Regions from separate parts of the Pseudomonas sp. LjRoot71 genome, predicted to be linked through region 3. Evidence: predicted binding sites of a transcription regulator. Region 3 holds the regulator's gene; each other region holds the start of a gene.

Region 1 (7,927 bases), 720 kb from region 3:
ACTGCGTTGACCACTGACGGCCAGGAGCATCTCCGCTGCCGGGTTCATGTACTCAAGACGCAGGTCGTCGTTGAGCAGCAGCGTGGCAGTGGTCAGGTTGTCCAGCAGCAGGCGGTGCAGCGCGTCATTGATGATCATATGGAATGTCGCAGGCCCTTGGGTTCCGGCAATGCCGCTGGAAAATGCAAGAAGCAAACCAAAGCCCCGAAAAGAAGCGTGTCTAGCCGTGGAATGCTGCGAGTAGGCTGCTTTTCAGCGCAGTAGAGCGCCTTGCTGCGACCCAAAACAGGGAGAGTATAGAAATGCGTGGCACCTATCGCACCTTATTGGTGCATTGATGGTTTTGCCTCCGTCCGGATGCATGGACTGAGGCAGCGATAGGCGCTAGAGAAAGGCTACATCCCAATGTGTAGGGTGCGCTGTGCGCACCGCGATACACGGAATGGGCGGGGTGTGTTCCGGCAGGCGGGCAACACGACGCACCCTACGAGCCTGGGAACCTCACGCTCGGTGTTGAGAGCAACAGATGCTGCACGCTATTGGGCAGGCCTAGAGAAAAGGCACGAAGGGAATGTCTTTCTTTTCCGGTGGCTTGTCCTTGAGTGGACACTCCGGGCGTACGCCGTAGTCGGCCTTCTTGCAAGGGGTGACCATGCGTTTCTGCGCCAGGGAAATGCGCAGCATGTGGAATGGCTGGCTGGGCGTGCGTTCGATGATGCGGCCTTGTTGGTCGATGATTTCCACCGCCAGCTGATGGGTGCCGCGGTCGATATTTTCCAGCGGGAACACCGGGCTGCTACCCACTTCGCCGACCTGTGCGCCGTCCAGCAGCAGGCGGTAGCTGTGCTGTGGGTAGAGGTTGGGCTCGCTGTTGACGCTGACGATCAGGTTGCCGGCGCTGTCGCGGATGGTGGCATCCGGTTGCGGCACCAGGATACGCAGCAAGCTGTAGCGCAGCCCCGGCTCTGGTGGTGCAACCATGACCGGTGCCGCCGATACCGGCTGAGGCGACATGGCGTTGCTCGGTGCCAGCTCAACGCGTTCGGCATTGCCGGACTTGGGCTTGTCGGTAAACACCCGGTTACCGTCGGCATCAATGTAGGTATAGACCTGCGCCAGGGTGGGCAGAGCGAGCAGCAGGAGGCCGCAGAACAGCAGAGTTCGCATAGGTCAGGTGGCTGGCTTTGGTTTGGGCTTAGGTGGCGGTGGTGGCGGTCGCAGTGCCGGGCTGCTGGTATTCACCCGCTGCACGGTGAAGGTCACCGTGGGGCTCTGCTGGATGGGCTTGCCTGCACTCAGCACTTCCACTGCCAGGCTGTGTTCGCCGCGGTCGGCGTTGCTCACCTGCAGGCGTGGCGCATTGCTGAGTTGGCCATGGGGTTTGCCGTCCAGCAGTAAACGCAGCAGGTGGTTGCTGGCCAGGCGCGGTTCAATCGCCACATCGACAGTGAAGGTGCCGTTATTGGCGCGCAGTGCTTCCTCGCTGGGCAAACCGGTGAGTTGCAGGTTGCTGTAGGGGGCTGCCGCCGTGCCGCTGTCGGCCGGTGTGCTGGGCGCTGGGGTGGCGGGTACGGCCATGGTCACGCTATTGGTTTTGGGCAGCTCGACGTTCTGCGTCGCCTGGCCCTCCGGCGGTTGGTCGGTGAATACCGTATTACCGTTGGCGTCGGTGTATTTGTAGATCTGCGCGCTGGCCGGCAAGGCCAGACTCAGCAGCAGGCAGATAAGTAGAGGGCGCATGCCTGACTCTCCTTAATAATGTGCCCTAAGCCTTGCACTGGTGGCGTGCGCTGGCAAGCGCCAAGCAGCGACATTGTGATACGGGAGGTGAAAGCGTGATTGTTCCGTAGGGGGCGCGCAGCACAACCTGCGGGTGCAGGCCGATAGTGCGCAGCTATAAAAAAGCCCCGCCAGGCAGGGCCGGGCAGGGCTTTCGAACGCGCCGCAGGGCGGCGCGAGTCTGGCTTAGACGCTGTAGTACAGGTCGTATTCCAGCGGGTGTACGAAGGTGCGTACTTTGATTTCTTCTTCGGATTTCAGCTCGATGTAGGCATCGATGAAGTCGTCGGAGAACACGCCGCCTTTGGTCAGGAACGCACGGCCTTTGTCCAGCTCTTCCAGGGCTTCTTTCAGGCTGCCGCACACTTGCGGGATCAGCTTGCCTTCTTCTGGCGGCAGGTCGTACAGGTTCTTGTCGGCAGCATCGCCAGGGTGAATCTTGTTCTGGATACCGTCGATACCGGCCATCAGCAGTGCAGCGAAGGCCAGGTACGGGTTAGCAGCCGGATCCGGGAAGCGTGCTTCGATACGGCGGGCTTTCGGGCTGGAAACGTATGGGATACGGATCGAAGCCGAACGGTTACGCGCCGAGTAAGCCAGCATTACTGGAGCTTCGAAACCTGGAACCAGACGCTTGTAGGAGTTGGTCGACGGGTTGGTGAAGCCGTTCAGGGCCTTACCATGCTTGATGATGCCGCCGATGAAGTACAGGGCGGTATCGGACAGGCCGGCATAGCCTTCGCCGGAGAAGGTGTTCTTGCCATCTTTGGAGATGGACATGTGTACGTGCATACCCGAACCGTTGTCGCCGTACAGCGGCTTCGGCATGAAGGTGGCGGTTTTGCCGTAGGCATCGGCCACGTTGTGTACGCAGTACTTCAGGGTCTGAACTTCGTCAGCCTTGGCAACCAGGGTGTTGAACTTCACGCCGATTTCGTTCTGACCGGCAGTCGCCACTTCGTGGTGGTGAACTTCGATGACCAGGCCCATTTCTTCCATGGCATTACACATGGCAGTACGGATTTCGTGGTCGTGGTCGCACGGCGGAACCGGGAAGTAACCGCCTTTGACGGCTGGGCGGTGGCCCTTGTTGCCGCCTTCGACGTCCTGGTCAGTCATCCAGGAGCCTTGCTCGGAATAGATTTTGAACATCGAGCCGGAGATGTCGGACTTGAACTTCACCTGGTCGAAGATGAAGAACTCAGGCTCCGGGCCAACGAATACGGTGTCGCCGATGCCGGTGGTTTTCAGGAACTCTTCAGCGCGCTTGGCGATCGAGCGTGGGTCACGATCGTAGCCTTGCATGGTGCTCGGCTCGATGATGTCACAGACGATGATCAGGGTCGGCTCTTCGGTGAACGGATCCAGTACGGCGGTTTCGTCAACCGGCAGCAGGATCATGTCGGAGGCTTCGATGCCTTTCCAGCCATGGATGGAGGAGCCGTCGAACATTTTGCCGACTTCGAAGAATTCGTCGTCCAGCGCATCGCGTGCCGGCATGGTCACGTGGTGCTGTTTGCCCTTGGTGTCGGTGAAGCGCAGGTCAACCCACTTCACGTCGTGTTCTTTAATCAGTTGAATCGACTTCGACATGCTGTCCTCCAGGTGGATAAGGCTCGAATCGTGAGCCCTCAATAGTACGGTACGGCCGCCGGCATACTCCGCCAGGGCATCCTGCCTCACAAGGGAGCAAATTGCATGCCAGTGCACAGGAATGGGTGTAAGCCCTGAAACTCAGGGCTGGCGGGGGCTGCGCAGCGCTGCTCAGGAAATATTTGCACCGTTATAGGGCGCGCAATTTGTGGTTCGCTCTTTAATGGTGCGTGTTTTTGTGTTGTGAGGATTTTTGATCAAAGCTTGAGCAATTTCCGCTATAATCCGCGCCCCTGTTTTTTGGCGGCCTCGGCACGCAGCTTTTTCATGAAACTGATCGTTAAAGTCTTCCCGGAAATCACCATTAAAAGTCGGCCGGTGCGTAAGCACTTTATCCGGCAGCTGGCGAAGAATATTCGTTCGGTTTTGCGTGAGTTCGATCCGCAGCTGCAGGTCAGCGGTGTGTGGGACAACCTGGAAGTCGAAACCCAGATCAGTGAACCGAAAACCCTGCAGGCGATGGTCGAGCGTCTGAGCTGCACGCCAGGCATCACCCATTTTTTGCAGGTCGATGAATACCCGCTGGGTGATTTCGACGATGTGCTGGAAAAGTGCAAGCTGCACTTCGCCGATCAGCTGCCGGGCAAGATCTTCGCCGTACGCTGCAAGCGCGCTGGCAAACACGCCTTCAGCTCCATGGATGTCGAACGCTATGTCGGCAGTCAACTGCGTCAGCAGTGCGGTGCGGCCGGCATCTCACTGAAAGACCCGGACGTGGTGGTGCGCATGGAAATCCGCGACCAGCGTCTGTTTGTCATTCATCACCAGCACGAAGGCCTGGGCGGTTACCCGCTGGGTTCGCTGGAACAGACCCTGGTGCTGATGAGCGGTGGCTTCGATTCCACCGTGGCGGCCTATCAGATGATGCGCCGCGGTCTGGTGACCCACTTCTGCTTCTTCAACCTTGGCGGTCGTGCCCACGAGCTGGGCGTGATGGAAGTGGCGCACTATTTGTGGGAGAAGTTCGGCAGTTCGCAGCGCGTGCTGTTTATCAGCGTGCCGTTCGAGGAAGTGCTCGGCGAGATTCTCGGCAAGGTCGACAACAGCCAGATGGGCGTGATCCTCAAGCGCATGATGCTGCGCGCCGCCACCCGCATGGCCGAGCAACTGCAGCTCAATGCCCTGGTGACGGGTGAGGCGATTTCCCAGGTGTCCAGCCAGACCCTGCCCAACCTCTCGGTGATCGACTCGGCCACCGACATGCTGGTGCTACGCCCGCTGATCGCCAGCCACAAGCAGGACATCATCGACACCGCTACGCAGATCGGCACCGCCGAGTTCGCCAAACACATGCCCGAATACTGCGGCGTGATTTCGGTGAACCCGACCACGCGCGCCAAGAAAGACCGCATCGAACATGAAGAGCGGCAGTTCGACATGGCCATCCTCGAGCGCGCACTGCAACGCGCCACCCTGCTGCCGATCGACAAGGTGATCGACGAGCTGGGCAAGGACGTCAAGGTTGAGGAAGTCAGCGAAGCCCTGGCCGGGCACGTGATCATCGACATCCGCCACCCGGATAACGCCGAAGAGCAGCCGCTGGAGCTGCCCGGTATCGAAGTACAAGCGTTGCCGTTCTATGCCCTGAACAGCCGCTTCAAGGAGCTGGATGCCGCGCGCCAATACCTGCTGTATTGCGACAAAGGCATCATGAGCCGTTTGCATGCCCACCACCTGCTCAGCGAGGGGCATGCCAATGTGCGCGTTTATCGTCCGACATAAAACGCCCGGGTTGAATGGCGGCAGTATTCGCCATCGCCCTCCCGACCAACGGGCCAGCTGACACCGCGTTTCTTAATACTCGCCGCCTAGACTAAGCGGCAAACCGAATCCTCTGATCGAGATACACACGTGATCGAAAATCTACGCAACATCGCCATCATTGCCCACGTTGACCATGGTAAGACCACCCTGGTAGACGCCCTTCTTCGTCAGTCCGGTACCTTGGACCGCAGCGAGCTCAACGACGAGCGCGTGATGGACAGCAACGACCAGGAAAAAGAGCGCGGCATTACCATTCTGGCGAAAAACACCGCCATCAAATGGAGCGGTTACAACATCAACATCGTCGACACCCCCGGTCACGCCGACTTCGGCGGCGAGGTTGAGCGTGTAATGTCGATGGTTGACTCGGTGCTGCTGGTGGTTGATGCCCAGGATGGCCCGATGCCACAAACCCGCTTCGTAACCAAGAAAGCGTTCGAAGCCGGTCTGCGTCCGATCGTGGTAATCAACAAGATCGACCGTCCGGGCGCGCGTCCGGACTGGGTGATGGATCAGATCTTCGACCTGTTCGACAACCTCGGCGCCACCGAAGAGCAGCTGGACTTCCAAGTCGTCTACGCCTCGGCCCTGAACGGTATTGCCGGTTTGGACCACACGGACATGGCCGAAGATATGACCCCGCTGTACCAGGCCATCGTTGACCACGTACCGGCTCCAGCGGTTGACGTTGACGGCCCGTTCCAGATGCAAATCTCGGCACTGGACTACAACAGCTTCCTCGGCATTATCGGCGTGGGTCGTATTGCTCGCGGCAAGGTCAAGCCGAACACGCCGGTTACTGCCATCGATGTCGATGGCAAGAAGCGTAACGGCCGTATCCTCAAGCTGATGGGCCACCACGGTCTGCGTCGTGTGGACGTTGAAGAAGCCACCGCCGGTGACATCGTCTGCGTCAGCGGTATGGATGAACTGTTCATCTCCGACACCCTGTGTGACCAGAACCACGTCGAAGCGATGAAGCCGCTGACCGTTGACGAGCCGACCGTTTCCATGACCTTCCAGGTCAACGACTCGCCGTTCTGCGGCAAGGAAGGCAAGTTCGTCACCAGCCGCAACATCAAAGAGCGTCTGGACAAAGAGCTGCTGTACAACGTGGCCCTGCGCGTTGAAGAAGGCGACAGCGCCGACAAGTTCAAGGTCTCCGGCCGTGGTGAGCTGCACCTCTCGGTACTGATCGAAACCATGCGTCGCGAAGGCTTCGAAATGGGCGTCGGCCGTCCGGAAGTGATCATCCGTGAGGTCAATGGCGTCAAGCAGGAACCGTACGAGAACGTCACCATCGACATCCCGGAAGAATCCCAGGGCAAGGTCATGGAAGAAATGGGGCTGCGTAAAGGCGACCTGAGCAACATGGTGCCGGACGGCAAAGGTCGCGTACGCCTGGAATACAACATCCCGGCCCGTGGTCTGATCGGCTTCCGTAACGCCTTCCTGACCCTGACCAACGGTGCAGGCATCCTGACCTCGATCTTCGACCGTTACGACGCGATGAAGTCGGGCCACATGTCCGGTCGCCAGAACGGCGTACTGGTGTCGATCGATACCGGCAAGGCACTGACCTACTCCCTGGAAACCCTGCAGGCGCGCGGCAAGCTGTTCGTCGAGCACGGTCAGGAAATCTACAACGGTCAGATCATCGGCCTGAACAGCCGCGACAACGACCTGGGCGTGAACCCGACCAAGGGCAAGAAGCTCGACAACATGCGTGCTTCCGGTAAGGACGAAACCATCGCCCTGGTGCCGCCAGTGCGCTTCACCCTGGAGCAGGCCCTGGAGTTCATCCAGGACGACGAACTGTGTGAAGTGACGCCGAAGTCGATCCGTCTGCGTAAGAAGATCCTCGACGAAGGCGAGCGCACCCGCGCTGCCAAAAAAGCCAACAAGGCTTGATGCATAGCGTCTAGCCTAGCGCTTTAAATAAAAAGCCCCGCCAGAGCGATCTGGCGGGGCTTTTTGTTGGCGGATGCTCTACTGGACGCGTGGTGAATTTGCGCGCAGGGTTTGACGAGTTTTTCACAGGCTGTCTGGCATAACAGGCGCAATTATCTTGGGTGCCATGAGGTTGCTATGTCTGCAGTGTTGACCGGGGCGGGGCGTCAGCGGGTCGATTGGGCTGGCCTGGGTTGGGCGTTTGGGTTTTTCTGGTACTTCTCCGGCGTGACGCAGTTGTTGATCCAGCTGACGGGGACGGCGGGCTTTGCCGGTTTTCGTCAGGCGTTGCTGGTCAGTGCGTTCTGGCTGATTCCTCTGCTGCTCTGGCCAGCGCGTGCGCGGCAGTTGGCGGCGGTAATCGGCGCGGTGCTGTGGCTGTGCTCGCTGGGGAGTTTTGGTTATTTCCTGATTTATGGGCAGGAGTTCTCCCAGAGCGTCATTTTCATCATGTTCGAATCGAACGTGGCGGAAAGCCGCGAGTACCTGGTGCAGTACTTTGCCTGGTGGATGCTGCCGGCGTTTCTGGCCTACGGCCTGGGCGGCTGGCTGTTGTGGCGCAAGGTGCGGCCGGTCTACCTGTCGCGGCCAGGCGCTTGGCTGGCGGCTGCTCTGGCGCTGTTTGTGTCGTTGGGTTATCCGGCGATTCGCCAGTTCAGCAAGCATGAGAGCTGGCAAGGCGGGCTGGATAACTTCGCCGAGCGCATCGAGGCTGCCACGCCCTGGCAGCTGGTGGTGGGCTACAAGAACTACCGCGAGCAGTTGGCCAACATGCAGGCGT
Region 2 (7,927 bases), 3.0 Mb from region 3:
ATGATGGGCGGTACCGGCACGGCAGCCAGCAGTCGCCAGGATGAAATCAGCCAACTGATGGGCGTTCTGGCGACCAAGGCCGCGCGCGACCTGTCACTGGACCTGAAAGTGCAGCAGTAACACCCTAACTGCCGTCACAAAAAAGCGCCCCGCGGGGCGCTTTTTGCTTTAGCGCGGCGGCACGCCGCTATGAAAGCGAAATTCGGTATCCGGCGACTCGATCAACTCGCGCTCCGCCGCCCTCACCCGCTCGATGGCCTGATCAACATCACGGGCATCGCCGTACTGATAAGCCAGCTTCAGATAATTCTGAAAATGCCGTGCTTCGCTTTTCAGCAAGCCGAAGTAGAACTTGCCCAGTTCTTCATCCAGATGCGGCACCAGGGCCTCGAAGCGCTCACAGCTGCGCGCCTCGATAAACGCACCGACCACCAGGGTATCCACCAGCTTGTGCGGCTCATGGGTACGCACCACCTTGCGTAAGCCCGAGGCGTAGCGCGCCGCCGACACCGGGCGCAGGCCAATCTTGCGGCGTTTCATGATGCGCAGCACCTGTTCATGGTGCACCAGCTCTTCACGGGCCAGGCGCGACATGACGTTGAGCAAGTCGACATAGGTGCTGTACTTGGCCATCAGGCTCAGTGCAGTGCTGGCGGCTTTGAACTCGCAGTTCTTGTGATCGATCAGCAGCGTTTGCTGGTCAGCCAGTGCCGCGCTGATCCAGGCATCCGGCGTACGGCAACCAAGAAATTCGTGAATCTCCGGCAGGTTCATGACGGCACACCCATTACCGGACACAGCCGGACCTGAAGGGCAAAACAGCGCAGCAATTCGTTGATTTCGGCTAGCAGATACATAAATTCACAAAAATGAGCGGGCTTGAGTGGTGCGGCTAACAGGCGGTCATTATACGAATGAGCGCGCCAACAGCCACTCGATTGACACTGATCAAGCACAGAGCAACTGGCTGCGATCTATAGTGATAAACAGTTCAACTGATTGCACATGGAGATGATCATGCAAGCTATACGCAGCATCCTGGTGGTAATGGAGCCCAATCATGCTGAAGACTTGGCGCTGAAACGTGCCAAGCTGATTGCCGGGGTAACCCAGTCGCATCTGCACCTGCTGGTGTGCGACAAGAAGAGTGACCACAGCAGTTATCTGCGCGACCTCACCGGCCTGCTCAATAGCGAAGGGTTCAGTACCTCCGGTCAACAGGCCTGGCACGACAACCCGCACCAGACCATCATCAACGTGCAGCAGGCCGAGGGCTGTGGCCTGGTGATCAAGCAGCACTTCCCCGACAACCCGCTGAAAAAAGCCCTGCTGACGCCGGATGACTGGAAACTGCTGCGTTACTGCCCGGCCCCGGTATTGATGGTGAAAACCGACAAATCCTGGGCTGGCAGCGTGATTCTGGCGGCAGTCGATGTTGGCAATGCCGATGGCGAACACCGCACTTTGCACACCAGCATCGTCAGCCATGGTTTCGACATCGCTGCACTGGCCAAAGCCGAACTGCATGTGATCAGCGCGCACCCGGCGCCCATGCTTTCGGCTGCCGACCCGACCTTCCAGCTGCGCGAAACCATCGAAGCGCGCTACCGCGAGCAGTGCAAAGCCTTCCAGGCCGAGTACGAGATCAGCGATGAGCGTCTGCATGTCGCCGAAGGCCCTGCCGACGTACTGATCCCACACACCGCCCACGAACTCAACGCGGGCGTGACCGTGATTGGTACCGTGGCACGCACCGGGCTGTCCGGCGCACTGATCGGCAACACGGCCGAGGTGATTCTCGACTCACTGGAAAGCGACATCCTGGTGCTCAAGCCAGATGACATCATTGCCCACCTGGAGGACCTGGTCGCCCAGCGCTAAGGTCGCCTAGCCACGAAAAAGCCGCCCATTGGCGGCTTTTTCGTCTTAATCAGCGGCTCATGTCCGCGCTTGCAGGCCTTCACGGAGAAAGTGCGGGGCGATATAGCGCTCGTAATGTGCTTCGGAAAGCAGAAAAAATTCACGGTCAATGGCATCGCGCAACTCCGGCAATGCCCAGTCACGAAACTCCGGCAACAGCACCATGCCGTAGGCTTCCAACTGGCTGATCACCCGTGCGCCGCGAGCAATCAGCTGATAGGCCCAGCAATACGGCGACTGCTGCGCTACAAAGCGAATCTGCCGCTGCTCCAGCTGCGCGCGCAAACGTTGCGCATCGAAAACCTCGACCTTGGCGGCCATGACCTGCACCAGCAACACTTCCAAACGCATCCAGACCGCATGCTTTTCGTCGTCGTTATAGCCGTTCCAGTGCGTGACCTCATGGTGAAAGCGCTTGCAGCCACGGCAGACCAAATCACCGTAAACAGTGGAGCACAGGCCGACACAAGGGGTTTTGATACGCTGATTGGACATAACGGCGGGTACGGGGCTGGCAGAACAGGCTGGCATCTTAGCCCTTTGTCTAAGGCAGATCACCCCCAGATAAGCGGGGCCTTTGGCTTAACTTTATGAAAGCTTTCCAGTAGAATCGGCCGGCCTTTTAGAGGCAGCAACATCCGTTGGAAGCTGTTTTCAAAGCGTCACGAGCACAGTCAATCCTGCAGGTTCGATGTTGGTGCCGACCCTTGAGCCACCCTTCAAGCGTCCGCACCAGCCCTCATCCAGCCCGTCCTGCCGGCGTAAAACTTTGAAAACAGCTTCTGCAAGAAAGCAGCGAAACCTCGGCTGAGCGGCCCATAAAGCCATGAAGCGCCTGGTTCGGTGTTTTCTGGATCGCGTCCCGGACAACCCTTTGGGACCACTGATGAGGGTAATAACTGTGCTTGAAGCCTATCGCAAACATGTAGCAGAGCGTGCCGCTCAGGGTATCGTGCCCCAGCCGCTGAACGCCGAACAAACCGCAGGCCTGATCGAGCTGCTGAAAAACCCGCCGACTGGCGAAGAAGCCTTTCTGCTCGACCTGATCACCAACCGCGTGCCGCCAGGCGTCGACGAAGCCGCCTACGTCAAGGCCGGTTTCCTCTCTGCCATTGCCAAAGGCGAAGCCACTTCCCCACTGATCAGCAAGCAACACGCTGTTGAGCTGCTGGGCACCATGCAAGGCGGTTACAACATCGCCACATTGGTCAGCCTGCTGGATGACAGCGAACTGGCTGCCGTGACTGCCGAGCAACTGAAGCACACCCTGCTGATGTTCGACGCCTTCCACGACGTCGCTGAAAAAGCCAAGAACGGCAACGTTCACGCCAAAGGCGTTCTGCAATCCTGGGCTGACGGCGAGTGGTTCAAGAACCGTCCGACCCTGGCCGACAAGATCAGCCTGCGCGTCTTCAAGGTCACTGGCGAAACCAACACCGACGACCTGTCGCCGGCTCCAGACGCCTGGTCGCGCCCGGACATCCCGCTGCACGCCCTGGCCATGCTGAAAATGGCCCGTGACGGCATCGTGCCGGACGTACAAGGCTCCATCGGCCCGATGAAGCAGATCGAAGAAATGCGCGGCCAAGGCTTCCCAATCGCCTATGTCGGTGACGTGGTCGGTACCGGCTCCTCGCGTAAATCGGCCACCAACTCGGTGCTGTGGTTCTTCGGCGACGACATCCCTTACGTGCCGAACAAGCGCGCAGGTGGTTTCTGCTTCGGCAGCAAGATCGCTCCGATCTTCTACAACACCATGGAAGACGCCGGCGCTCTGCCAATCGAGTTCGACGTATCCAAGCTGAACATGGGCGACGTCATCGACCTCTACCCGCACGCGGGCAAAGTCACCAAGCACGGCACCGATGAAGTCCTGGCCACCTTCGAAATGAAGACCCCGGTACTGCTCGACGAAGTTCGCGCTGGCGGCCGTATCCCACTGATCATTGGTCGCGGTCTGACCGAGAAAGCCCGTGCCGAGCTGGGCCTGGGCCCAACCGATCTGTTCAAACTGCCAGAGCCACCCGCTGCCAGCACCAAGGGTTTCACCCTGGCGCAGAAGATGGTTGGCAAGGCGTGCGGCCTGCCGGAAGGCAAAGGCGTGCGTCCAGGCACCTACTGCGAACCGAAGATGACCACCGTCGGTTCCCAGGACACCACTGGCCCGATGACCCGCGACGAGCTGAAAGACCTGGCGTGCCTGGGCTTCTCCGCTGACCTGGTGATGCAGTCCTTCTGCCACACCGCGGCTTATCCGAAGCCGATCGACGTGACCACCCACCACACCCTGCCGGATTTCATCCGCACCCGTGGCGGCGTGTCCCTGCGTCCTGGCGACGGCATCATCCACAGCTGGCTGAACCGCATGCTGCTGCCTGACACCGTCGGCACCGGTGGCGACTCGCACACCCGCTTCCCGATCGGCATCAGCTTCCCGGCCGGTTCTGGCCTAGTGGCCTTCGCCGCCGCCACCGGCGTTATGCCGCTGGACATGCCGGAGTCGGTACTGGTGCGCTTCAAGGGCAAACTGCAACCGGGCATCACCCTGCGTGACCTGGTGCATGCCATCCCTTACGTGGCCATCCAGAAAGGCCTGCTGACCGTCGAGAAGAAAGGCAAGAAGAACATCTTCTCCGGCCGCATCCTCGAGATCGAAGGCCTGGACGAGCTGACCGTTGAGCAAGCGTTCGAGCTGTCCGACGCCTCTGCCGAGCGTTCCGCTGCCGGTTGCACCATCAAGCTGCCGGAAAAGGCGATTGCCGAGTACCTGCGTTCCAACATCACCCTGCTGCGCTGGATGATCAGCGAAGGCTACGGCGATGCCCGTACCATGGAACGTCGCGCTCAAGCGATGGAAGCCTGGCTGGCCAATCCGAAGCTGATGGAAGCCGACAAGGACGCCGAGTACGCCGAAATCATCGAAATCGACCTGGCCGACATCAACGAGCCGGTGCTCTGCGCACCGAACGACCCGGACGACGCGCGTCTGCTGTCGACCGTTCAGGGCGAGAAGATCGACGAAGTGTTTATCGGTTCGTGCATGACCAACATTGGTCACTTCCGCGCTGCCGGCAAGCTGCTGGATCAGGTCAAAGGTCAGCTGCCAACACGTCTGTGGCTGTCGCCGCCGACCAAGATGGACGCTCACCAACTGACCGAAGAAGGCTACTACGGCATCTACGGCAAGGCTGGCGCTCGCATGGAAATGCCGGGCTGCTCGCTGTGCATGGGTAACCAGGCACGTGTTGAGCCGAACTCGACTGTCGTTTCGACCTCGACCCGTAACTTCCCGAACCGCCTGGGTGACGGCGCCAACGTGTACCTGGCTTCTGCCGAACTGGCAGCAGTCGCCTCGATTCTCGGCAAGCTGCCGACGGTCGAAGAGTACATGGCCTACGCGAAGAACATCGACAGCATGGCTGCCGACGTTTACCGCTACCTGAGCTTCGATCAGATTGCTGAGTTCCGCGAAGCAGCAGCAAACGCCCAGATCCCTGCTGTTCAGGTCTAAGCGTTAGCTGAAATGAAAAAAACCCGTCTTGTGCGGGTTTTTTTCTTTCTACCGCCCTACCCGCTAAAACCAATAGCCCGCACAGCGAACATAAATACATAACCGCTGCCTGGCACATGCATTGCTTTACATACCCCAAGCCTTTCCAACGGCGGACGGGCTCAATCAAGACACTGGTGTCGTAGCCCTCGTGCAGTCGGTCGCAGCGAGTGGCACGGCACCTTTTTGTGTGGGTACAGGAAAAGCACCATGAATGAGCACGAGATCAGCCGCAGTGACGCACCGGAAAAGCTGGTACTGAATATCGGTTTCATGGCCCTGAGTGATTCGGCATCAGTGATTGTCGCCGCCACCCAGGGCTTTGCCGAGAAGCATGGCCTGACCCTCAACCTGCAGCGGCAGAGCTCCTGGGCTGGACTGCGCGACAAGCTGTTGAGTGGTGAGCTGGACGCGGCACACAGCCTCTACGGCCTGATCTATGGCGTACAGCTGGGCCTGGGTGGCGCACCCGCCACCGACATGGCCGTGCTCATGGGGCTGAACCAGAACGGCCAGAGCATCAACCTGTCGCAGCCGCTACAAGCCGTCGGCGTGACCAGCGGCGAGGCACTCAGCCAGCATGTGCACCAACATGCAGCACGCCTGACCTTCGCCCAGACCTTTCCCACCGGCACCCATGCCATGTGGCTGTATTACTGGCTCGCCAGCCAGGGTATTCATCCGCTGCGTGACGTCGACAGCGTGGTGGTGCCGCCGCCACAGATGATTGAACACCTCAAGGCCCAGCGCATCGACGGTTTCTGTGTCGGCGAACCCTGGACCGCCAAGGCCGTGGAAGAAAACCTCGGCTGCACCCTGACCACTATCCAGGCGATCTGGCCCGACCACCCGGAAAAGGTACTGGGCTGTACCCGTGCCTTTGTCCGTCAGCACCCCAACAGCGCCCGTGCCCTGGTGATGGCGGTGCTGGAGGCCAGCCGTTTTATTGATGAAAGCGAGGAAAACCGCCGCAGCACCGCCCAGTTGCTCAGCGGTCAGGACTATGTGGACGCCCCGCTGTCGGCCATTCAACCGCGCTTTCTCGGCCACTATCAGGACGGTCTCGGCCATGCCTGGCTGGATGCTCATCCACTGCGCTTCCATGGCCAGGGCGCGGTGAACATGCCCTACCTGTCAGACGCCATGTGGTTTATGACCCAATTCCGCCGCTGGGGCCTGCTGCGTGACGACCCGGACTATCTAGCCATCGCCCGTCAGGTGCAGCAGCTTGAGCTCTACCAGCAGGCCGCCAGCGCACTCGGCATTGCCGTACCAGCGCCCATGCGCAGCAGCCAGTTGCTCGACGGCCCGACCTGGGACGGCAGCGACCCGGCCGGCTATGCCCGCAGTTTTGCCCTGCACGCCCGGGTTGACGCACCGGCTGGCGAACTGCAGGAGAGCTGCTGAGATGCTGCGTATTCTGCTGATCAACGACACGGCGAAGAAAGTCGGCCGCCTGAAAACGGCATTGACCGAAGCCGGCTTCGAGGTCATCGACGAATCCGGCCTGACCATCGACCTGCCTGAGCGCGTCGAAGCCGTGCGCCCCGACGTAATCCTGATCGACACCGAATCGCCCAGCCGCGATGTGATGGAGCAAGTAGTGCTGGTCAGCCGCGACCAGCCGCGACCCATCGTCATGTTCACCGACGAGCATGACCCCGGCGTGATGCGCCAGGCGATTCAAAGTGGCGTCAGCGCCTACATCGTCGAAGGCATTCACGCCCAGCGCCTGCAGCCGATTCTGGATGTGGCCATGGCCCGCTTCGAGAGCGACCAGGCCCTGCGCGCACAATTGCAGGCACGCGACGCCCAACTGGCCGAACGCAAACGCATCGAACTGGCCAAGGGTCTGCTGATGAAGATGAAAAGCTGCGATGAGGAACAGGCCTACACCCTGATGCGCCGCCAGGCCATGAGCAGGCAACAGAAGCTGGCACAGGTAGCCGAACAGATCATCGCCATGCACGACATGCTCGGCAGCTGAATCCGGCCACTGTTATGCCGTGCTGAAGCCTGACTGTGCTGGACAGACAGGCCGCGCGGCGCTTATCTTCGCGCCTGGCCAGCACACTGGCCAACGTCGCTCGGACGGTTCCGGGCGCTTACGTCTCCGAGGAAAGCATGGCTGACCAAGCTTCGCGCCGCTTTGCGCGCATTGATCGACTCCCCCCCTACGTTTTCAACATCACCGCTGAACTGAAGATGGCCGCGCGTCGCCGTGGCGAAGACATCATCGACTTCAGCATGGGCAACCCGGACGGTGCCACGCCGCCGCATATCGTCGAAAAACTGGTGCAGGTTGCCCAGCGTGAAGACACCCATGGCTACTCCACCTCACGCGGTATTCCACGCCTGCGCCGCGCCATCTCGCGCTGGTACAAGGACCGCTACGAGGTCGAGATCGATCCGGAAAGCGAAGCCATTGTCACCATCGGCTCCAAGGAAGGCCTGGCG
Region 3 (7,927 bases):
TTTGTGGGTCCAAAGCAATCGCCCGCGCCAGCGCCACACGGCGTTTCATACCGCCCGACAGTTCGTCCGGCATCAACTCCAGCGCACCACGCAGCCCCACCGCCTGCAGCTTCATCAGCACGATATCGCGAATCATCTCTTCCGGCAGCTTGGTGTGTACCCGTAACGGAAAGGCGACGTTCTCGAACACATCCAGATCAGTGAACAGCGCGCCGCTCTGAAACAGCACCCCCATCTGCTTGCGCATATCGAACAGTTCGCTGCGCGACAGCTTCGGCAAATTCAGGCCATTGACCCAGACATCACCCTGACTCGGCTTGAGTTCAGCAGCGATCAGGCGCAGCAGCGTGGTTTTGCCACAGCCAGACGGCCCCATGATCCCGGTGACTTTGCCACGGGGAATATGAATATCGACGTTTTTGAAAATATCCCGCTCGCCGCGTTTAAAGCTGACGTTCTTCAGCTCAACTGCATACGGGTTCTCGGCGCTCATCTGGACTCCTTGCTCAACGCTTGCCTGACTGACGTACCGCCCCGAACAAAGGGCACTACTGGTCGTCGAACGTACCGAAAATGGCCGCGAACTATACCATCGCGCCCGGTCTCGCCCAAGATTGAACTTGTTGCGGGAGATAAGCGCCTCACACTTCAACAATTCGTCTCGCCATGGGAAACACTGGGCAGGCGCAGCATTACCGTTATAATCGACAACTTTTAACCCGCACACCGCCGAGATTCGATGAGCCAGCCAACCGACCTGATCCAGTCCGCGCAGCGCACCATCCGCCTGGAGCTAGAGGCGATACAGGACCTGCTGCAACGTATCAACGGTGACTTCGTGCACGCCTGCCAGCTGATTCTTGGCAGCAAAGGCCGCGTAGTCGTGGTGGGCATGGGCAAATCTGGCCATGTCGGCAACAAAATTGCCGCCACCCTGGCCAGCACCGGCACCACAGCCTTCTTTGTCCACCCCGCCGAGGCCAGCCACGGCGACATGGGCATGATCACCCGCGACGACGTGGTTCTGGCCCTATCCAACTCTGGTTCCACGGCAGAAATCGTTACCCTGCTACCGCTGATCAAACGCCTCGGCATCACCCTGATCAGCATGACCGGCAACCCCGAATCGCCGCTGGCCAAGGCTGCCGAAGTCAACCTGGACGCCCGCGTAGCCCAAGAAGCCTGCCCGCTGAACCTGGCACCGACCTCGTCCACCACCGTATCCCTGGTATTGGGTGACGCCCTGGCCATCGCCCTACTGGAAGCACGCGGCTTTACTGCAGAGGACTTCGCCTTCTCGCACCCAGGTGGCGCCCTCGGTCGCCGCCTGCTACTCAAAGTGGAAAATGTCATGCACGCAGGCGACAGCCTGCCGCGCGTCAGCCGAGGCACCACGCTACGCGACGCGCTGCTGGAAATGACCCAGAAAGGTCTGGGCATGACCGTAGTTACCGAAGACGACGGCCGCCTGGCCGGGATATTCACCGACGGCGACCTGCGCCGCGCACTTGATAAAGGCATCGATGTGCGTGATGCGCTTATCGACGACGTCATGACCCTGCACGGCAAAACCGCCCGCGCCGAAATGCTCGCAGCCGAAGCCCTGAAAATCATGGAAGACAACAAAATCAGCGCATTGGTGGTGGTAGACGACAGCGACCGCCCCGTGGGTGCCTTCAACCTTGGCGACCTACTGCGCGCAGGAGTGATGTGATGAACGATCTGCAACAACGCGCTCGCGCAATCAAACTGGCCGTATTCGATGTCGACGGTGTACTGACTGACGGCAAGCTGTACTTTCTGGTGGATGGCAGCGAGTTCAAGACCTTCAACACCCTCGACGGCCACGGCATCAAGATGCTGATCAACTCCGGCGTACGCACCGCCATCATCAGCGGCCGCAAGACTCCGGTGGTCGAGCGCCGCGCACAGAACCTGGGCATCCAGCACCTGTACCAGGGCCGCGAAGACAAGCTTGTTGTACTGAATGAGCTGCTTGGCGAACTTGGCCTGAGCTATGAACAAGTCGCCTACCTGGGCGACGACCTGCCGGACCTACCCGTTATGCGCCGTGTCGGCCTGGGCATGGCCGTTGCCAGCGCCGATGGTTTTGTCCGCCAGCACGCCCATGGCGTGACTCAGGCACGTGGCGGCGAGGGTGCTGCCCGCGAGTTCTGCGAACTGATCATGTGCGCCCAAGGCACTCTTGAAGCCGCTCAAGCCGCTTACCTATAGGCCAACCATGCCCCGCAAATTACTCAACCCCCTGCTGTTCGCCTGCGCCGCCTTGCTGGTAGCGGCCCTCGGCTACTGGAACCTCAATCCGGAAGGCTTCAACCAGCAGCCGCAAACAGCGGCCGCCGACAATGCCATCGACTTCTATGCCAACAACACCTATACCGTGCAATACCAGGCTGACGGCAAACTGCACTACGAGATGGCCGCCGACAAGGTCGAACACATCAAGGCCAGCGACATCACACTGATGAGCGCACCGAACATGAACCTGTTCCGCGGCACCGAGCTGCCCTGGAAGATTCGCAGCGAACGCGGCGAAGTGTCGCCAGGTGGCAGCGAAGTCGAATTGATCGACAAGGTGCGCGTCGAGCGCACCGACGCCAAAGGCCGCCCGACCATTCTTACCACCAGCCGCCTGACCGTATTCCCCGAGAAGGAATATGCGCAGACCCAGCAAGCCGTTAGAATCGACGCGGCCAATGGGGTGACCACGGCACAAGGAATGAAAGCGTACATGAATGACGGCAGGATGCTCCTGCTGTCCAACGTAAGAGGTCAGCATGAGGCTCGTTAATACCCTCCCCCTACTACTCAGCCTCAGTGCCGCACTTGGAAGTGTCAGCGCCTGGGCTCTGCCATCCGATCGCGAGCAGCCGATCCGCATCCAGGCCGACAGCGCCGAGCTCGATGACAAACAGGGCGTTGCGGTCTATCGCGGCGATGTCGTGATCACCCAGGGCACCATGAAGGTTACCGGCGACACCGTGACCGTCACCCAGAACGCCCAGGGTGAGGTTGAAGTCTTCACTTCGGTAGGCAAGCCCGCCTACTACGAGCAACTGCCATCTACCGACAAGCAGATCGTCAAGGCCTACGGCCTGACCATCCAGTATTTCATGAGCAATGATCGCGTAGTGCTGATCGACCAGGCCAAGGTGATTCAGGAAGGTAATACCTTCGAAGGCGAGAAGATCGTCTATGACACCCAGCGTCAGATCGTCAACGCCGGCCGTGCAACAGGCAGCAATGTCACTGCACCACGACCGCGCATCGACATGGTGATCCAGCCCAAGAACAAACCAGCCGACAAGCAGGCGCAGTAATAATGGCCACATTGAAAGCCCAACACCTGGCCAAAAGCTACAAAGGCCGCCAGGTCGTGCGCGACGTCAGCCTGAACATCGACAGCGGCCAGATCGTCGGCCTGCTCGGCCCTAACGGTGCCGGCAAAACCACCTGTTTCTACATGATCGTCGGCCTGGTGCAAGCCGACCAAGGCCGCGTACTGATCGACGACCTGGACGTCAGCCACCAACCGATGCACGGCCGTGCCCGTGCCGGTATCGGCTACCTGCCACAGGAAGCCTCGATCTTTCGCAAACTCAGCGTGGCCGACAACATCATGGCCATCCTGGAGACCCGCAAGGACCTCAACGCCAGCGCTCGTCAGCAGGAGCTTGAAGGGCTGCTGCAGGAATTTCACATCACTCACATCCGCGACAACCTCGGCATGAGCTTGTCCGGCGGTGAACGTCGCCGCGTGGAAATCGCTCGCGCCTTGGCCACCAATCCCAAGTTCATCCTGCTCGACGAACCCTTTGCAGGTGTCGACCCGATTTCCGTGGGCGACATCAAGCAGATCATCCATCACCTCAAGGCCAAGGGCATCGGTGTACTGATCACCGACCACAACGTACGCGAGACGCTGGACATCTGCGAAACCGCCTATATCGTCAGTGATGGTCAACTGATTGCCGAAGGTGATGCCGAAACCATTCTGGCCAACCAGACGGTGAAAGAAGTGTATCTGGGCCATGAGTTCAGGCTGTAACCACAGCTTTTCTCAGGCCGACTGCAGCCAAGGCTAGGCAAAACCCTTAAAGTCAGGCATATAATTTGCTTCCTAGTGGCGCTTTTTAGAGGCGTCCTGTAGTGGATTGCGCACAGACGCCGGTAAATAAGGTCTGCAATGAAACCATCGCTAGTCCTGAAGATGGGCCAGCAGCTGACGATGACGCCGCAGCTGCAACAGGCCATCCGCCTACTCCAACTGTCGACCCTGGATCTGCAACAAGAGATTCAGGAGGCCCTGGAGTCCAACCCGATGCTCGAACGCCAGGAAGATGGCGATGACTTCGACAACTCGGACCCCATGGCCGATGGCGCAGAAAGCGCCAGCTCCAGTGAACAGCAGGAAACGCCCTACCAGGAGAGCAACTTTCAGGAAACCACGCAGACCGTGGACAACCTGGAAGAAGGCGACTGGGGCGAACGTATCCCCAACGAGCTGCCGGTTGATACCGCCTGGGAAGACATCTACCAGACCAGCGCCAGCAGCCTGCCCAGCAGTGCCAGCGAGGACGACGAGTGGGATTTCACCACCCGCACCTCCAGCGGTGAAAGCCTGCAGAGCCACCTGCTCTGGCAACTCAATCTGGCAGTGATGTCCGACAAAGACCGCCTGATCGGTGTCACCCTGATCGACTGCATCAACGACCAAGGCTATCTCGAAGAAACCCTGGAAGAAGTGGTCGACGCCTTCGACCCGGAACTGGATATCGAACTCGACGAAGTCGAAGCCGTACTGCACCGCATCCAGCAGTTCGAACCGGCCGGTATTGCTGCACGCAACCTGGGCGAATGCCTGCTTCTGCAACTGCGTCAGCTGCCCGCCAAAACCCCCTGGCTGAACGAAGCCCAGCGCCTGGCCAGTGACTACCTCGACCTGCTCGGCAGCCGCGACTACAGCCAACTGATGCGCCGCATGAAGCTCAAGGAAGACGAGCTGCGCCAGGTCATCGAACTGATCCAAAGTCTCAACCCGCGCCCAGGTTCGCAGATCGAGTCCAGCGAACCGGAATACGTGGTGCCCGACGTGATCGTGCGCAAGCACAACGAGCGCTGGCTGGTGGAGCTGAACCAGGAAGCCATGCCGCGCCTGCGGGTCAACGCGCAATATGCCGGTTTCGTCAAACGTGCCGACTCCAGCGCCGACAACACGTTTATGCGCAACCAGCTGCAGGAAGCGCGCTGGTTCATCAAGAGCCTGCAAAGCCGCAACGAAACCCTGATGAAGGTCGCCACGCAGATTGTCGAGCACCAGCGCGGCTTCCTCGACTACGGTGACGAGGCGATGAAACCCCTGGTGCTGCACGATATTGCCGAAGCCGTGGGCATGCATGAGTCGACCATTTCGCGGGTGACCACGCAGAAATTCATGCACACGCCACGCGGTATTTACGAGCTGAAATATTTCTTTTCCAGCCACGTCAGCACCTCCGAAGGCGGCGAATGCTCGTCCACTGCGATCCGCGCCATCATCAAAAAACTGGTCGCCGCGGAAAATGCGAAAAAGCCGTTGAGTGACAGCAAGATCGCTGGTTTACTGGAGGCACAGGGCATTCAAGTAGCCCGCCGCACGGTCGCCAAGTACCGTGAATCCCTCGGAATAGCGCCTTCCAGCGAGCGCAAACGATTGATCTAGGGCGGTACGAAAAAGGAAGACAGATCGCACTGACCGAACACTCCAGGCCACGCCTTTTCGCAAAAGCAGCCATACTGCAACTAAGCAATCAGCGCCCGTGCCAGGCTCGTTCTGTCAGAGTCTTCCACGCCACAGTGTTCCGGCGGCAGGCCTCTTGCCTGCCTCTTACACACGGCAACAAGGAGAAAGCGGTATGCAAGTCAACATCAGTGGACATCAGCTGGATGTGACCGACGCCCTGCGCGACTACATCGTCGAAAAACTCGCACGATTGGAGCGCCACTTCGACAAGATTACCAACGTGCAAGTCATCATGGAGGTCGAGAAACTCAAGCAGAAAATCGAAGCGACCCTGCACATAGCAGGCGGCGAAGTGGTCGCCAATGCCGAGCACGACGACATGTACGCCGCCATCGATTTACTGACTGACAAACTCGATCGACAACTCATCAAACACAAGGAAAAACAGCTCGAACGTCAACAGGGCGCAATGGCCCGCTGACCTCGTCTATCTCCTATGATCCAACTTGAAACCATCCTGACCCCCGGCCGTTCCCTGGTGAACGTGCCGGGAGGCAGCAAAAAACGTGTTCTCGAACAGATTGCCAACCTGGTGGCGCGCGAGCTGCCTGACCTGGACGGCCAAGACATCTTCGAAAGCCTGATTGCCCGCGAGAAGCTCGGCTCGACCGGTTTCGGCAATGGCATTGCCATTCCGCACTGCCGCCTGGCCGGTTGCAGCGCACCGATCAGCGCCCTGCTGCGCCTGGATGCAGCAGTCGATTTCGACGCCATTGACGGCGCACCAGTGGACCTGCTGTTTGTCCTGCTGGTCCCTGAAGCCGCCACTGACGCCCACCTTGAACTGCTCCGCCAGATCGCCAGCATGCTTGACCGCAGTGATGTGCGCACTCGCCTGCGTCAGGCCGAGAGCAGCGAGGCGCTGTATCAGGTGGTGGTGGACGTACAAAGCCAACTCAATCGAGCCTGAGCATGCGCCTGATCATCGTTAGCGGTCGCTCCGGCTCCGGGAAGAGCACCGCCCTCGATGTACTTGAGGACAACGGTTTTTACTGCATCGACAACCTGCCGGCCGGGCTCTTGCCTGAGCTGGCCGAACGCGCCTTGCTGCACACCGAACTGTTGCACCCGCTGGTCGCCGTCTCCATTGATGCACGCAACCTGCCCAGTCAGCTCAAGCGCTTTCCCGAACTGCTCGATGAAGTGCGCGCCCGCCACATTCAGTGTGACGTGCTTTATCTGGATGCCGATGAAGAAACCCTGCTCAAGCGTTTCTCGGAAACCCGTCGGCGTCACCCACTGACCAACGAAACACGCTCACTGGCAGAAGCCATTGCCGATGAAAGCCTGCTGCTCGGCCCGATCATCGACCTGGCCGACCTGAAGATCGACACCACCCACCTCAACCTGTACCAGCTGCGCGACAGCCTCAAGCTGCGCCTGCTCAACCAGCCTGAGCCGGGCACCGCGTTCCTGATCGAGTCCTTTGGTTTCAAGCGTGGCATGCCGGTAGATGCTGATCTGGTCTTCGATGTGCGTTGCCTGCCCAACCCCTACTGGAAGCCAGACCTGCGCGATTACTCTGGCCTCGATCAGCCCGTGGTCGATTACCTATCGGCCCAGACCGATGTCGAGGACATGTACCAGGATATTCTCGCCTACCTGAGCAAGTGGCTACCGCGCTTTGCCGCCAGCAACCGCGCCTATGTCACGGTGGCAATTGGCTGCACGGGCGGGCATCACCGCTCGGTGTACCTGGCCAACCGCCTGGGTGAAACCCTCAAACCCATCCTGAAAAACGTTCAGACCCGCCACCGCGACCTCAGTTAAGGAATTGCCGCGATGCCCGCCTGCGAAATCACCATTATCAACAAGCTTGGCCTGCATGCCCGTGCCGCTGCGAAGTTTGTCGGCGTAGCCGGGCGTTTCCCTTGCCAGGTCAAGATCGGCCGTAGCCCGGAGAGCATGGTCGATGGCAAGAGCATCATGGCCGTGATGATGCTCGCGGCTGGTAAAGGCACCACTGTGCACCTGCAGACCGAAGGCCCGGAAGACGGCGAGGCCCTCAACGCGCTGTGTGCGTTGATCAACAACTACTTCGACGAAGGCGAATAGTCGCCCAATAAATACCAAGGGGCCGAGCACCTGGATGCTCGGCCCCTTTTTTATGCCCGCCGATCAGCT
Region 4 (7,927 bases), 1.9 Mb from region 3:
GATCCTGGCGCGCCAGCAGGCAGAACAACTGCATCTGTCTTACAGCTATGCGGCCGCCTGGCTGACCCTGCATGTGCATTCGGCACTCGAAGCCGTGGGTTTGACGGCGGCTGTCGCCAGCGCCCTGGCGCAAGCCGGGATCAGCTGCAACGTGATCGCAGGCTTCTACCACGATCACCTGTTCGTCGCGCATGCCGATGGGCCGCGTGCGCTTGCGGTGCTGCAACAACTCAGTGCGCAGGTGGAGTAACCGAGATGTGGCAAAGCTATAGCAACGGGTTATTGATCGCCGCCGGGCTGATCATCGCCCTCGGTGCGCAGAACGCCTTCGTCCTGGCGCAAAGCCTGCGCCGCGAACATCACCTGCCGGTGGCGCTGCTCTGTGTGATCTGCGATGCGCTGCTGGTAGCTGCCGGCGTCTTCGGCCTGGCCGCCGTGCTGGCGCAAAGTCCGCTGCTGCTGGGCATCGCCCGCTGGGGCGGCGCGGCTTTTCTGCTCTGGTATGGAGCCCAGGCGCTGCTGCGGGCCAGCCGCCCGCAGGCCATGGGCTACAACGCCGACAGCGGCCCGCGCTCACGCAAAGCGGTGCTGCTGGCGGCCCTGGCGGTGACTTTGCTCAACCCGCATGTGTACCTCGACACGGTCCTGCTGATCGGCTCACTCGGCGCCCAACAACCCGTACCGGGTGCCTATGCGCTGGGTGCGGCCAGCGCTTCATTGATCTGGTTCTTCTGCCTGGCTCTGGGCGCGGCCTGGCTCGCGCCCTGGCTGGCGCGCCCGAGCACCTGGCGAGTTATAGATCTGAGCGTGGCGCTGATGATGTTCAGTATTGCCTGGCAGTTGCTCAGCGGCAGCCAAGTCGGCTGAAACAGCGCTGCCGCAGGCCGGCGCAGAGCGCGCCAAGTTGGTTTTCCACACAGTTGCCGCGTGTTTAAGGCGCAGGGCCGGTGCTATGATTCAGGGCTTGCGGCGCAAAGAGATAACTCACGCCGCTGAGATAGCCGCCCGTGATCGGCTTCGCGCACACCGCACCTGACCTGATTAGGAGATAGACAATGGCTTTCGAATTGCCGCCGCTGCCCTACGCACATGACGCTCTGCAGCCGCACATTTCCAAGGAAACCTTGGAATTCCACCACGACAAGCACCACAACACCTATGTCGTGAACCTGAACACCCTGGTCCCAGGCACCGAGTTCGAAGGCAAAACCCTGGAAGAGATCGTCAAGACCTCCTCCGGCGGCATCTTCAACAACGCCGCTCAGGTCTGGAACCACACCTTCTACTGGAACTGCCTGGCGCCTAACGCCGGTGGCCAGCCGACCGGTGCTCTGGCTGACGCGATCAACGCAGCCTTCGGTTCCTTCGACAAGTTCAAGGAAGAGTTCAGCAAGGTTTCCATCGGCACCTTCGGCTCCGGCTGGGGCTGGCTGGTGAAGAAGGCTGACGGCTCCCTGGCTCTGGCCAGCACCATCGGTGCCGGCTGCCCGCTGACCAGCGGCGACACCCCGCTGCTGACCTGCGACGTTTGGGAACACGCCTACTACATCGACTACCGCAACCTGCGTCCGAAGTATGTTGAGGCATTCTGGAACCTGGTGAACTGGGACTTCGTAGCGAAAAACTACGCCGCCTAAGTCAGCGCTCCCGAATAACAAGAAACCCGGCCATGTGCCGGGTTTCTTGTTCTCTGCACCCGCGTTTTACAACAGTTTGCGCGGCGCAAACGCCAGGTGCAGCGCCTCAACCTGCTGCACCGCCTGAGTCAGACGCTGATCGGCCACCACGGGCCCCAGGTACTCACACAGACCGATGTACAGCAGATTGAGCAACTGCCGCAGTTGCTCCAAGCCCAGGCCAGCCAGTTCCAATTCCGCGCCCTGTTCCAGCCAAGCCCGCACACGCAGGCGCTGCTCATTGCTGCCGCGCAGGTTGCTCAGATTGCCTGCCGCAAAACGTTGCAGGCGTGGCAGCAAGCCAGCATCCAACTCATTGAACAACACCCGGCTCAATGCTTCGAAGGTATGCCGCGCCGGTACATTCGCCGCAACGCTCGATGGCGCACTCAGGCCCATGCGTTGCCGCCAACTGAGCAACTGCGGTTCCGGGTCCGGCAGTAACGCCGATAACGGCCCGGTCAGCGCGCCCACCAGTTCGCGGTAGAGCTTGGCGCGCTCCAGCTTGCGTTCAGTGGTTGCGGCCACTTCGCCGAGAAACTCATTGAGGGCGAACGGTGGCTTGTCGGCGTATTTGCTTTCCCACAGCGCCAGCACGGCCAATAATTCGTCCTCGGCAAAGTGCCCGGCCAGCCCGGTGTAGATCGCCCGTCGGCGAGTTGCCAGGCTCATCTCACACCCTCCTCGGCAAGTCGTTGCTGTCGAAGGTGACGGCCAGGTTGAACTCGGGATAGCCCACCTCAGCGTGCTCGGCATAATCCAGACCGCGCTGCTCATGCTGGGTAGAGGTACGCAGGCCAAGGGTTTTCGCCAGCAACAGATAAAGCATCAGCGCCAGCGGGAAGGCCCAGACAAACGCCACACCGGCGCCGAGCAGCTGCACGCCGACCCGCGACCAGTTGAACAGATCACCACTGAAGAACAGCCCGGCCGCCACGGTGCCCCAGACGCCGGCAAAACCATGCACGGGCACGGCGCCGACCACATCATCAAGCTGCCAGCGCTCCAGCAGGCGCATACCGAATACCACCACAAAGCCGGCGACCAGCCCGGTCAGCAAGGCAAACAACGGCGACATGCTCGCGCAACCGGCGGTGATGCCCACCAGGCCACCCAGCGAGCCGTTCACCGTGGTGGTCAACAGCACCGGGCTGGAGGTGCTGCGCTGCGCCAGAAATGCGCCCAGCGCCCCAGCCGATGCCGCCAGATGGGTATTCAGGGCAATCAGGCCGAGGCTGACATTTATCTCCAGGCTGCTGCCGGCGTTGAAGCCAAACCAGCCGACCCAGAGGATAAAACCACCCAACGCGACCAGGCTGAGGTTGTGCCCGGGAATGCTGCGCGGCGTACCGTCCGCTGCAAAACGGCCCAGACGCGGCCCCAGCACCAGAATGCCGGCCAGCGCACACCAGGCGCCGACGCTATGCACCACGGTCGAACCGGCGAAATCGATAAAGCCCAAGGCCGCTAACCAGCCCTGGCCGCCATAGATGCCGCTCCACACCCAGCTGCCGAACACCGGGTAGATAAACCCGCTGATCACCACCGCGCCGATCAGGTAGGCCGAATAACGCGTACGCTCGGCCATGGCGCCGCTGGCGATGGTCGCCGCCGTGGCCGCGAACATCATCTGAAACAGCAAGAAGGTGAAATCCCAGGGCTCGCCCGTATGCGGCGCGAAATGGCTCATGCCGAACCAGCCGGTGATATTGCTGCCGAACATCAGGCCGAAGCCCAACAGCCAGAAGGTGATGCCGCCGACGCAGCCGTCCATGTAATTTTTCATCATCACATTGACCGCGTTCTTCGCTCGCGACATGCCGCTTTCCAGCAAGGCAAAGCCGGCCTGCATAAAGAACACCAGCACACTGGCCAACACCAGCCAGGCCGTGTTGAGCGCCTCATCGCTGGCCGCCTGCGCCAGTGGCGAAACCGCAAAAACAGCTATCCCTAAGAGTCGAGTTTTCATCGCAGCATCCCCCGTAACGGTGAGTACAGGGGGCTTCGCAACTCTCATGCCAAAGAAAAAAATAGCTGGGAGGGATTTTTAACCTTGCGTAGCAACGGCCCGAAAGGTGGCCGCCAGGGATGGCAGGCCATATAAAACCGCCCAACGGTGCTCAAGCCATAGGCAACTCGCACCGACACAGTGCAAGCAGCCAACACAGCTGCCAGGGTCCGCGCCATCGCCGCGCAGATAATTTGTTCGACAAAGTTTGGTAATGGCCCTTTGACTGCAAGCGCGACTTTGCCAATACTCACTAGCGTCTGACGCCGAAGGCCTCGAACAAGGAACCGCCATTTGAAGCTGGAACTTAAAAACAGCTTGTCTCTCAAGTTGCTCCGCGTAGTGCTGTTATCAGCGCTAATCGTCGGCGTGGTCTTGAGTCTTGCGCAGATTGTTTTCGACGTTTACAAAACACGTCAGGCAGTCGCCAACGACGCGCACCGAATTCTTGGCATGTTCCGCGACCCATCCACCCAGGCGGTCTACAGCCTGGATCGGGAAATGGGCATGCAGGTGATCGAAGGCCTGTTCCAGCATGAGTCGGTGCGCATGGCCGCCATCGGCCACCCCAACGAACCGATGCTGGCGGAGAAAGCCCGAGAGCAGGTCGATATCCCCACCCGCTGGCTGACCGATCCGATCCTTGGCAAAGAACAGAATTTCACCACCCAGCTGGTTGGCCGCGGCCCCTACAGCGAATACTACGGCGACCTCAGCATCACCCTCGACACGGCCCCCTACGGCGAGAGCTTTGTCACCAACTCGGTAATCATCTTTATCTCCGGTGTACTGCGCGCCCTGGCCATGGGCCTGGTGCTGTACTTGGTCTATCACTGGCTGCTGACCAAACCGCTGTCGAAGATCATCGAGCACTTGACCAACATCAACCCGGACCGCCCCAGCGAACACAAGCTGCCGATGCTCAAGGGTAACGAGAAGAACGAACTGGGCCTGTGGATCAACACCGCCAACCAGCTGCTCTCCTCCATCGAACGCAACACCAATCTACGCCGCGAAGCGGAAAACAGCCTGCTGCGCATGGCCCAGTACGACTTCCTCACCGGCCTGCCGAACCGTCAGCAACTGCAACAGCAACTCGACCAAATTCTCGAAGACGCCGGCCGCTTGCAGCGCCGCGTAGCGGTACTCTGCGTAGGCCTGGATGACTTCAAAGGGATCAACGAACAGTTCAGCTACCAGACCGGCGACCAGCTACTGCTGGCCCTGTCCGACCGTCTGCGCAGCCACAGCGGTCGCCTCGGTGCCCTGGCCCGCTTGGGCGGCGACCAGTTCGCCCTGGTGCAGGCCGATATCGAGCAGCCTTACGAGGCCGCCGAACTGGCGCAGAGCGTGCTCGACGACCTCGACAACCCCTTTATGCTCGACCAGCAGCAAGTACGTCTGCGCGCAACCATCGGCATCACCCTGTTCCCGGAAGATGGCGACAGCACCGAGAAGCTGCTGCAGAAAGCCGAACAGACCATGACCCTGGCCAAGAGCCGCTCGCGCAACCGTTACCAGTTCTATATCGCCAGCGTCGACAGCGAAATGCGCCGCCGCCGCGAGCTGGAAAAAGACCTGCGCGACGCCCTGGCCCTAAATCAGCTGCACCTGGTTTACCAACCACAGGTGGATTACCGCGACCACAGCGTGGTTGGCGTCGAAGCGCTGCTGCGTTGGCAGCACCCGCAACATGGCTTCGTACCGCCGGATCTGTTTATCCCGCTGGCCGAACAGAACGGCACCATCATCCCGATTGGCGAATGGATTCTCGACCAGACCTGTCGCCAGCTGCGCGAATGGCATGATCAGGGCTTCACCGAGCTGCGCATGGCGGTCAACCTCTCCACCGTGCAGCTGCATCACGCCGAGCTGCCACGGGTAGTGAACAACCTGATGCAGGTCTACCGCCTGCCGCTGCGCAGCCTGGAGCTGGAAGTCACCGAAACCGGTCTGATGGAAGATATCAACACCGCCGCCCAGCACCTGCTCAGCCTGCGCCGCTCCGGCGCGCTGATCGCCATTGATGACTTCGGTACCGGCTACTCCTCACTGAGCTACCTGAAGAGCTTGCCGCTGGACAAGATCAAGATCGACAAGAGTTTCGTGCAAGACCTGCTGGAAGACGAAGACGATGCCACCATCGTGCGCGCCATCATCCAGCTGGGTAAGAGCCTCGGCATGCAGGTGATCGCCGAAGGGGTGGAAACGGTCGAGCAGGAGGCCTACATCATCGCCCAGGGCTGCAACGAGGGTCAGGGTTACCTGTACAGCAAGCCGCTGCCCGCGCGCGAGCTGACCGCCTACCTGAAACAGGCCCGCCGTCTGAACAGCACCGCCAACCCGGCCACACTCTAAATCCAACGACAAAAAAGCCCGCCAATTGGCGGGCTTTTTCTTGCGTGCTCGGTACTAGAAGCGGTTAACCCCCAGCAGCCAGGCGGTCGCCACTGCGCCCAACACGCATAGCACAACAGCACCGGCCGCCTGCCAGTAGAAACTCCGCACCAGCTCATCCTCGCCCGCGCAGGACAAGATAAATGGCCGCGCCTCACTCGGCTTGGCCAGGTGGTGCTGCGCCGGTTGTGTGCTCTGCTGACGATGGCGATCCTCGGCCTCAAGCGTCGCAGCCAATTGCACGCGATTCCACTCCTGCTCATTGAGCTGACCATTGCGGTCGCTGTCGAAGCGTTGCAGCAAACCGCTGAAGTCACTTTTCCACTCGCGAATCACGGCACCTTTGGCCGAGGCCAGATCCAGCCCCTGACGACCACCGCCGCTGCTGCGAAAATCCCCGATGGCATACAGCGGCTGCCCCGCATGCAGGCGTTCCTCGGTGTAGCGGTATTGTCCACTGCCGCTGAAAAACGCGCTCCAACCGGTTTTCGCCAGACCCAGCGGATGACGCTGACTCCCCCTCCACACCTCGCGCGTCAGCGGGCGCACTTGCGCCCCGCGTGGGTCGATCAGGCAGCTGCCGGTGCTGTCATCGAGTTGCAGCAGCGCCTCGCTGCTACCGCTCTCCACCATGCGCCAGCTGCTGCCCTTGTTGTCGCTAGAGCGCTGCTCTTCCTCGATCTTGTAACGCCACCACAGGCACGGCGTATTGGTCAGCGGCCCACGCTGTTGTTCATCGCCCTGCGGGTGCAACACACCGTAGAACTCGGCATAGCCTTGCGCCGCCGAGCGAATCTTCGAGGTGGGCGTATCGAGCAGATGCCGGGCCTGAGAGAAGCGCCGCACAAACCACCAGGCACCGCCGGCACAGGCCGCCACACTGCAGGTCAGCCCGAAAATCTGTCCTTGAATATCCATGGCCTAGCCAAACAACGATTTAAGGTCGACATCCGCTTTTTCCGACTCGCTGAATTCCAGCAACACGGCTTCCTTGAAGGCAAACATGCGGGCGATCAACACATCGGGGAACTGCTCGATGCGCACGTTGTTCAGATTAACCGCCTCGTTGTACAGCTCGCGGCGGTCGGCAATGCCGTTTTCCAGGCCGCTGATGCGCTGCTGCAAGTGCTGGAAGCTCTCGTTGGCCTTCAGCTCCGGGTAGTTTTCCGCCAGCGCAAACAGCTGGCCCAGGCCGGTGCGCAAACCCGTTTCCGCCTTACCCAGGGCATTCATGTCGCCGCTGGCCTGGGCAGTGGAAACCGCCTGACGCGCCATGATCACCGCTTCCAGAGTGGTGCGCTCATGCTGCATGTACTGCTTGCAGGTCTCCACCAGCTTGGGCAGCTCATCATGGCGCTGTTTGAGCAGCACATCGATATTCGACCAGGCCTTGCTGACGCCGTGCTTCAAGCGCACCAGCGCGTTGTAGAGCATCACGGCATAGGCCGCGAGCAGGATCAGCAACACACTCACGACAACGCTGGTAAGGCTCATGCACAACTCCCGAAGAGGTTTGGAGGGGTGAAATGCAGGCATTCTAGCGTCAGCGCTCAACACTGACGCAGCCCCTCGCCACAGCTTTTACGGAAAAAACCGCAACGACCCTTTGCGCAAAATGCAAATCTTTCGCATTATGCTTTGGTTTTTGCACTCACTCGCATGGGTGCCCTACTCTCACTTGCAAAGGATTTCGCCATGCTTCGTATGCCCCTGGCCTCGGCCAGCCTGCTCGCCATTGCCATTTCTCTCGCTGGTTGCGGCGACGACAAAGCGCCAGCCAACCAAGCTGCAGCACCGGCTGCCAGCAGCGCCAGCGCGCCAGCAGCAGCTGCCAGCCAGGTCGACG

What was found. The regulator sigma-54, encoded in region 3, starts transcription at its own class of promoters, with help from an activator protein. The targets are predictions, from matches to a motif close to ANTGGCATNNANNTTGCTNT.
Positions count from the first base shown of each region.
Region 1: the regulator sigma-54 is predicted to act here: its motif matches at 3,466-3,485, upstream of glnA (glutamate--ammonia ligase).
Region 2: the regulator sigma-54 is predicted to act here: its motif matches at 5,540-5,559, upstream of ACSQ17_RS19775 (CmpA/NrtA family ABC transporter substrate-binding protein).
Region 4: the regulator sigma-54 is predicted to act here: its motif matches at 3,680-3,699, upstream of ACSQ17_RS14845 (ammonium transporter).

Region 1 is NZ_CAXURA020000001.1:1,944,594-1,952,520, reverse strand. Features, by position in the region: gene glnL (nitrogen regulation protein NR(II)) at 1-138, opposite strand, end outside; gene ACSQ17_RS09245 (DUF4124 domain-containing protein) at 550-1,167, opposite strand; gene ACSQ17_RS09240 (DUF4124 domain-containing protein) at 1,171-1,740, opposite strand; gene glnA (glutamate--ammonia ligase) at 1,966-3,372, opposite strand; gene thiI (tRNA uracil 4-sulfurtransferase ThiI) at 3,700-5,154, shown strand; gene typA (translational GTPase TypA) at 5,284-7,107, shown strand; gene cptA (phosphoethanolamine transferase CptA) at 7,285-7,927, shown strand, end outside.
Region 2 is NZ_CAXURA020000001.1:4,185,142-4,193,068, reverse strand. Features, by position in the region: gene ACSQ17_RS19800 (SPFH domain-containing protein) at 1-120, shown strand, start outside; gene ACSQ17_RS19795 (tRNA-(ms[2]io[6]A)-hydroxylase) at 169-774, opposite strand; gene ACSQ17_RS19790 (universal stress protein) at 1,018-1,881, shown strand; gene ACSQ17_RS19785 (DUF1289 domain-containing protein) at 1,939-2,415, opposite strand; gene acnB (bifunctional aconitate hydratase 2/2-methylisocitrate dehydratase) at 2,822-5,431, shown strand; gene ACSQ17_RS19775 (CmpA/NrtA family ABC transporter substrate-binding protein) at 5,681-6,877, shown strand; gene ACSQ17_RS19770 (ANTAR domain-containing response regulator) at 6,879-7,457, shown strand; gene alaC (alanine transaminase) at 7,595-7,927, shown strand, end outside.
Region 3 is NZ_CAXURA020000001.1:1,225,909-1,233,835, forward strand. Features, by position in the region: gene ACSQ17_RS05790 (ATP-binding cassette domain-containing protein) at 1-493, opposite strand, end outside; gene ACSQ17_RS05795 (KpsF/GutQ family sugar-phosphate isomerase) at 740-1,714, shown strand; gene ACSQ17_RS05800 (KdsC family phosphatase) at 1,714-2,235, shown strand; gene lptC (LPS export ABC transporter periplasmic protein LptC) at 2,243-2,812, shown strand; gene lptA (lipopolysaccharide transport periplasmic protein LptA) at 2,799-3,341, shown strand; gene lptB (LPS export ABC transporter ATP-binding protein) at 3,344-4,069, shown strand; gene ACSQ17_RS05820 (RNA polymerase factor sigma-54) at 4,208-5,722, shown strand; gene hpf (ribosome hibernation-promoting factor, HPF/YfiA family) at 5,916-6,224, shown strand; gene ptsN (PTS IIA-like nitrogen regulatory protein PtsN) at 6,240-6,713, shown strand; gene rapZ (RNase adapter RapZ) at 6,716-7,573, shown strand; gene ACSQ17_RS05840 (HPr family phosphocarrier protein) at 7,586-7,858, shown strand; gene pmbA (metalloprotease PmbA) at 7,922-7,927, opposite strand, start outside.
Region 4 is NZ_CAXURA020000001.1:3,160,537-3,168,463, reverse strand. Features, by position in the region: gene ACSQ17_RS14865 (ACT domain-containing protein) at 1-250, shown strand, start outside; gene ACSQ17_RS14860 (LysE/ArgO family amino acid transporter) at 256-867, shown strand; gene ACSQ17_RS14855 (superoxide dismutase) at 1,056-1,637, shown strand; gene ACSQ17_RS14850 (hypothetical protein) at 1,704-2,348, opposite strand; gene ACSQ17_RS14845 (ammonium transporter) at 2,350-3,645, opposite strand; gene ACSQ17_RS14840 (putative bifunctional diguanylate cyclase/phosphodiesterase) at 3,979-6,042, shown strand; gene ACSQ17_RS14835 (GIDE domain-containing protein) at 6,097-6,999, opposite strand; gene ACSQ17_RS14830 (LemA family protein) at 7,003-7,575, opposite strand; gene ACSQ17_RS14825 (imelysin family protein) at 7,777-7,927, shown strand, end outside.